One region of the Brevundimonas sp. TWP1-3 genome, then DNA from elsewhere that is predicted to be linked to it. Evidence: predicted binding sites of a transcription regulator. Region 1 holds the regulator's gene; the other holds the start of a gene.
What was found. Region 1 encodes HrcA, which represses chaperone genes, less so after heat shock. Its sites were predicted from a motif close to GTTAGCANTCNNNNNNNNNGANTGCTAAC; they were not measured.
Positions count from the first base shown of each region.

Region 2: a site for HrcA is predicted at 1,604-1,632, ahead of groES (co-chaperone GroES). Genes of this name have one in related genera too.

Region 1 is NZ_JAFCTP010000001.1:407,241-410,794, reverse strand. It holds gene rph (ribonuclease PH) at 1-680, opposite strand, end outside; gene hrcA (heat-inducible transcriptional repressor HrcA) at 779-1,837, shown strand; gene grpE (nucleotide exchange factor GrpE) at 1,834-2,475, shown strand; gene ACP693_RS02055 (S8 family peptidase) at 2,500-3,554, opposite strand, start outside.
Region 2 is NZ_JAFCTP010000002.1:744,907-748,460, reverse strand. It holds gene pgi (glucose-6-phosphate isomerase) at 1-918, shown strand, start outside; gene ACP693_RS15570 (hypothetical protein) at 977-1,402, opposite strand; gene groES (co-chaperone GroES) at 1,705-1,992, shown strand; gene groL (chaperonin GroEL) at 2,046-3,554, shown strand, end outside.

The DNA.
Region 1 (3,554 bases):
TCGGTGCAGCCGGTCTCGGCCAGCGAGAACAGCCGGTCGAACTCGGCGCGCGAGAAACCGCGCTTCTCGCCCGTGGCCTGGACCTCGACGATCTGGCCCGAACCGGTCAGGACGAAGTTCGAATCCGCCTCGGCCTCGGAGTCCTCTTCGTAATCCAGGTCCAGAACGGGCACGCCGTTGCAGATGCCGCACGACACGGCCGCCACCTGGTCCAGGATCGGGTCGGATTTCAGCACGCCCTCGTCGCGCAGATAGTTCAGGGCCGAGGCCATGGCGACCCAGGCGCCGGTGATGGAGGCCGTGCGGGTGCCGCCGTCGGCCTGGATCACGTCACAGTCCAGCACGACCTGACGCTCGCCCAGGGCCTTCAGATCGACGACAGCGCGCAGGCTACGGCCGATCAGGCGCTGAATCTCCTGCGTCCGGCCCGACTGCTTGCCGGCGGCGGCTTCGCGGCGGCCGCGGGTGTGGGTGGCGCGGGGCAGCATGCCGTATTCCGCCGTGACCCAACCCTGGCCCTTGCCGCGCATCCAGCCGGGAATGCTCTCCTCGACCGAGGCGGTCACCAGCACCTTGGTGTGGCCGAAGGTGATCAGGCACGAGCCCTCGGCATAGCGGTTGACGCCGGTCTCGATGGTCACGGGACGCAGTTGGTCGTCGGTGCGTTGCGAATGGCGCATGATGAGTCCTTGGAAGCTGAGGCGGCGGTGCTTATCCTGAAACCGTGAGCCTGTATGCCCCCAAAACCCCGCCGTTCGATGGCGCCCAATCCCCAGGCATGGCCTTAGCGGGACTGGCGGGGCTGGACGCACGCGCCCGCGACATCTTCCGCCGCATCGTCGAGAGCTATCTGGAGACGGGCGAGCCGGTCGGATCGCGCACCCTGTCGCTGGGCGGGATCGCCCTGTCCCCGGCCTCGATCCGCAACACGATGCAGGACCTGACCCTGGCCGGGCTGCTGGCTGCGCCGCATACCTCGGCGGGGCGTATCCCGACCCACGCCGGCCTGCGGCTGTTCGTGGACGGCCTCTTGGAAGTCGGTGACCTGACCAAGGAAGAGCGGCGCGAGATCGACGGACGGCTGGCGGGGCGCGGGCGCAACTTCGAATCCGCCTTGGACGAGGCGTCCAACCTGTTGTCCGGCCTGGCTGGGGGCGCGGGGGTGGTTTCCAGCCCCGTGCGCGATTCCGGGGTCAAGCACGTCGAGTTCGTGGCCCTGGGCGGGGATCAGGCCCTGGCGGTGATCGTCGCCGACGACGGCACGGTCGAGAACCGGATCATGACCCTGTCGGCGGGCGTCACGCCGTCCACCTTGGTCGAGGCCTCCAACTTCCTCAATGCGCGCCTGCGCGGCCGGCCCTTCGCCGACGCCAAGCGCGAGATGACGCACGAGCTTGAAATCGCCCGGCGCGAACTGGACCAGACCGCGGCCCGCCTGGTCGAGGACGGGTTCGCCGCCTGGTCAGGGGGCCCCGACCGCGAGCGCGCCCTGATCGTGCGAGGACGGGCCAATCTGCTGCAGGACGGCGAGGGGCTGGCGGACCTGGAGCGAGTGCGCGTCCTGTTCGACGACCTGGAGCAGAAGGAACAGCTGATCGGCCTGCTGGACGGCGTCGATGCGGCCCAGGGCGTGCGCATTTTCATCGGCGCGGAAACACGGTTGTTTTCACTTTCGGGTTCCGCCGTGATCGCGGCGCCCTATATGAGCGGCCGACAAAGGGTTCTGGGCGCCATCGGCGTCATAGGCCCCGCAAGACTGAACTACGCCCGTGTCATTCCGTTGGTGGACTATACCGCCCGGGTGCTGGGCCGGATGCTGGACGGGAACGACAAGTGAGCGACAAACCCCTTAACGACGAATTCGACGCCCTGGATGCGGCCGAGACCGACGCCGAACACGGCCTGGACGCCCACCCTTCTGAAAATCGGGGTGACGATCTGACGCCCCTGGACGCCGTCATCGCCGAGCGCGACGAGTGGAAGGACCGCGCCCTGCGCGTCGCCGCCGAGATGGAGAACCTGAAGCGCCGTTCGGAGACGCAACAGAACGACGCCCGCGCCTTCGCCATCCAGCGCTTCGCCAAGGACCTGCTGGGCGTGGCCGACAATCTGGAACGCGCCCTGATGGCCGCGCCCAAGGACGCCGAGGGCGCCACCGCCGGCCTGGTGACCGGGCTGGAACTGACCCAGAAGGCCCTGCTTCAAGCCTTCGACAGCAATGGCCTGAAGCGCGTCGCGCCGGAAGCCGGCGAAGCCTTCAACCCGCACCTTCACCAGGCGATGATGGAACAGCCGTCGGACACGGTGCCCGCCGGATCGGTGCTCCAGACCATGCAGTCGGGCTTCGAACTGTTCGGCCGCACCGTCCGTCCCGCCATGGTCATCGTCGCCGCCAAGGGCTCCGGCGCGCAAAGCCCCAACCCCTACGGCGCCGCGCAGGCGCCCGAAGGTCAGGCCTTCGACGGCAAGGCCTGATCCCGGGTCAGCGGGCGGCGTCGGTCAGAACTGACGCCGCCAGGCCCCGATCAGTGCGAACTCCAGCGCGGCGTCCGCCACATGGCGCGGCTCGCGGCTGGCCACGGCCTGCAATGTCATGCTGGAGCCGTCCCACAGCCGACGCTCGCCGCCCAGGATGAAGTCGATCTGGCGACCGCTGGGCGACGCCGAGAAGCTGCGCCGCGAATAGGTCAGCGGGTCGAAATATTCGACCGGCACATCGGCCAGCAGCGCCAAGAAGGTCCCGCTCTCGATCCGAAGCGGCTGCGACAGGGTGAAGCTGATCCGGTCGCATACCATCGTACAGCCGGTCAGCAGGCCCAGCCGCCAGTTCGAACTGATCGCCGCCTGATCCATCGACAGGAACCGTCCCTCGATCTGCGTCGACCCCATGCCCGCTTCGCCGATCAGTCGCAGACCCGGCCTCAACGTCCAGTCGCCGCCCACGGCATAGAAGCTGGTGCGCGACGGCAGGGCGAAGTCCGACCCGCCGGGCAGGAAGGCGCCCAAGGGCCCAAGACGTTCATCCAAGGCGCCGACGCTGAACGACAGGCCGCCCTCGGCGCCCCGCCATCCGATCGCCGCCCGACTATAGGTCGAGGCGTCCTCCTCCACGCGGCGCAGGGGCATGCGGCGGTCGCCGCCGCCGCTTTCGGCCGACACGGTCACGGCGCCGAACCGCATCGCGCCGCGCACCGCATGGTCGGCCTGGGCCAGGGATGCAAACCCATCGCCGGCCGAGCCTTCGAACGGCGACGCCGCCCCGCCCTTGCCCTGCCAGACGGAGAAGTTCATCCGGCCGGTTTCCAGGTCCAGCATCGCCTCCTGGCGCGGTTCGTCGCCCATCCACGGCGCATCATAGAGGTCGTGGCGCGGCGCCACGGGTTCGGGCGTCGCGCTGGGCTGGGCCGCGATCAGGTTCAGCCGTCCGCCGCCCGGTAGGGCCAGGGTGGTGGTGGCGGTGGTGTTCTGTTCGAAGGGCGCGGCCTGATAGGATCGGCTGGGCGCCGTCGGATAGGCCCCGCCAAGCTGGACCGCGAACATCCGGTCATAGGCGT
Region 2 (3,554 bases), on a different contig from region 1:
AAACACTTTATCGGGGTGACGGCGGCGCCGGACAAGGCGGCGGCCTTCGGCTGCGGCCGGACCTTCGCCTTCCGGGACTGGGTCGGCGGGCGGTATTCGCTGTGGTCGGCAGTTAGCCTGTCGTGCGGCATCGCCCTGGGCTGGGATGTGTTCGAGGCCATGCTGGTCGGGGCGGCGGCCATGGACGACCATTTCGTCTCGGCCCCGTTGGAGCAGAACGCGCCGATCCTCCTGGCCCTGGCCCAGGTGTTCAATGTCGACGGTCTGGACCGGCCCGCCCGCACAGTGGCCCCCTATGCCCACGCCCTGCGCCGCCTGCCGTCTTTCCTGCAGCAGCTGGAGATGGAGTCGAATGGCAAGCGGGTGCATCGCGACGGCACGCCGGTGACGCGTCAGACCTGCCCCGTCGTGTTCGGCGAGCCAGGCACCAACGGCCAGCACGCCTTCTTCCAGCAGATCCACCAGGGACCCCAGACCGTGCCGGCCGAGTTCGTGATCGTGGCCAAGACGCATGTCGATGCGCCGGAATCGCCGCTCTGGTCGAATGCCCTGGCGCAAGGCCAGGCCCTGATGCTGGGCAAGACGACCGAGGCGGCCAAGGCCGAAGGTCTGGCCCAAGGCTTGGCGGAAGAGGAAGCGACCCGTCTGGCGCCGCACCGCACCTTCACCGGCAACCGCCCCTCGACGGCCATCGTCATGGAGCGGCTGACGCCCCAGGCCCTGGGCTCATTGCTGGCCCTCTATGAGCACAAGACCTTCGTCGAGGGCGTGATCTGGGACATCAACAGCTTCGACCAGTGGGGCGTCGAACTGGGCAAGGTGCTGGCCAAGGCGATCCTGAAGGATGTGGACGCCGGCGGTCCGTCGTCCGATCTGGACCCGTCCACGGCGGCCTTGATGACGCGGTTGATGGGCTGACGAAGAAAGGGCCCGGCCTTGCGGCCGAGCCCTTCGTTCTTCTCAGATCGTCGCGCGACTACCAGCGGCGATCGTGGCGGTAATCCCGGCGATCGTCGCGGCGGTCATAACGTTGCTCGCGGCGATAATCGCGGTAGTCGCGGCGCTGTTCGTAGCGCGAGTCGCGGCTGTTGATGCCGTGCTCGCGTTCCCAGTGGCCCTGGTTCCGGTAGCACTGGCCGCCGCGATAATATTCGCAGCCCGAGCCGCGGTTCGACGACGCCACGGCGCCGATGGCCGCGCCGCCCAAGGCGCCGCCCGCGATATAGCGGCCGTCGCCGTTGCCGTAGATGGCGCCGGCCAGACCGCCGACGGCTGCGCCGATCAGGGCGTTGCGGCCGGTGTCGTCGCGATCACGCGATTGGGCCGAGGCCGGGGCGGCCATCAGGCTCATGGCGACGACCGGGGCGGCGACGGCGGCGGTGATCTTCAGCAAGTTGGACATGGTCGTCTCCTTTTATTTTCGGGCCGGTTCGGCGTTTCCGAGAAAGGAAATGCATCCAGCGTTGAAACGGTTCTGCCAGCCTGTGCTTGAACAGCCCCGGAGCCCGCCATTCATTTTCGGTTCATTTGTCGCGGAAGTTTCGCAGACGGCCGGCGATGGCGCGCTTGACGCTGGCCCCTGCTCTGACTACCTCCCGGTCGCGTTAGCACTCTCGACGGTCGGCTGCCAAAACGGTGATCGAAGAGAGGCTGGCCCACCGTTTTCAAGTCGCCCCCGTCCGGGGGTACATAAGGAGAGAACCGATGGCGTTTCGTCCGCTCGGCGACCGCGTGCTGGTTAAGCGCGTTGAAGAAGAATCCAAGACCAAGGGCGGGATCATCATCCCCGACACCGCCAAGGAAAAGCCGCAGGAAGGCGAAGTCGTCTCCGTCGGCCCCGGCGTTCGTGACGAATCCGGCAAGGTCAACGCCCTGGAGCTGAAGGCCGGCGACCGCATCCTGTTCGGCAAGTGGTCGGGCACGGAAGTGAAGATCGACGGCGACGACCTGATCATCATGAAGGAATCCGACGTCCTGGGCGTGCTGTCCTAAGCACCCGACGTTCGATCTTCTTCAATCAATCCATCTAGATAGGAGCTGCCCGCATGGCCGCTAAAATCGTACAGTTCAACACCGACGCGCGCGACAAGATGCTGCGCGGCGTCAACGTCCTCGCCAACGCCGTCAAGGTGACGCTCGGTCCCAAGGGCCGCAACGTCGTGATCCAGAAGTCCTTCGGCGCTCCGCGCTCGACCAAGGACGGCGTGTCGGTCGCCAAAGAGATCGAGCTGGAAGACGCCTTCGAAAACATGGGCGCCCAGATGATCCGCGAAGTCGCTTCGAAGACGAACGACAAGGCCGGTGACGGCACCACCACCGCGACCGTCCTGGCGCAATCGATCGTGCAGGAAGGCCTCAAGGCCGTCGCCGCCGGCATGAACCCGATGGATCTGAAGCGCGGCATCGACAAGGCCGTCACCGCTGTCCTCGCCGACATCAAGGCCTCGGCCAAGAAGGTCGAGAACAACTCCGAGATCGCCCAGGTCGGCACCATCTCGGCCAACGGCGACGCTGAAGTCGGCGAAATGATCGCCAAGGCCATGGCCAAGGTCGGCAACGAAGGCGTCATCACGGTTGAAGAAGCCAAGACCGCCGAGACCGAGCTGGACGTCGTCGAAGGCATGCAGTTCGACCGCGGCTACCTGTCGCCCTACTTCATCACCAACGCCGACAAGATGGAGGTTCAACTCGAAGAGCCTCTGATCCTGCTGTTCGAGAAGAAGCTGTCGTCGCTGCAGGCCATGCTGCCGATCCTGGAAGCCGTCGTGCAATCGGGCCGTCCGCTGGTGATCATCGCCGAGGACATCGAAGGCGAGGCTCTGGCGACCCTGGTGGTCAACAAGCTGCGGGGCGGCCTGCGCGTCGCCGCCGTCAAGGCGCCGGGCTTCGGCGATCGCCGCAAGGCCATGCTGGAGGACATCGCCGTCCTGACCGGCGGCCAGGTCATCTCGGAAGACCTGGGCATCAAGCTTGAGAACGTCACGATCGACATGCTCGGCAAGGCCAAGAAGGTCACGATCACCAAGGACGACACCACCATCGTGGACGGCGTCGGCGGCAAGGAAGAGATCGAGGCCCGCATCGGCCAGATCAAGCGCCAGATCGAGGACACCACCTCGGACTACGACAAGGAAAAGCTGCAGGAACGTCTGGCCAAGCTGGCCGGCGGCGTCGCCGTCATCCGCGTCGGCGGCTCGACCGAAGTCGAAGTGAAGGAAAAGAAGGACCGCGTCGACGACGCCCTGAACGCCACGCGTGCAGCCGTTGAAGAAGGCATCGTCCCCGGCGGTGGCATCGCCCTGCTGAAGGCGACCAAGGCGCTTGACGGCCTGACCGGCGACAACGCCGACCAGACCGCCGGCATCGCCATCATCCGTCGCGCCATCCAGGCCCCGATCCGCCAGATCGTGGAAAACGCCGGCGTCGAAGGCTCGATCGTCGTGGGCAAGGTGCTGGAAAACAGCTCCGCCACCTACGGCTTCAACGCCCAGACGGAAGAATACGGCGACCTGGTCGCCATGGGCGTGATCGACCCGGCCAAGGTGGTTCGCACC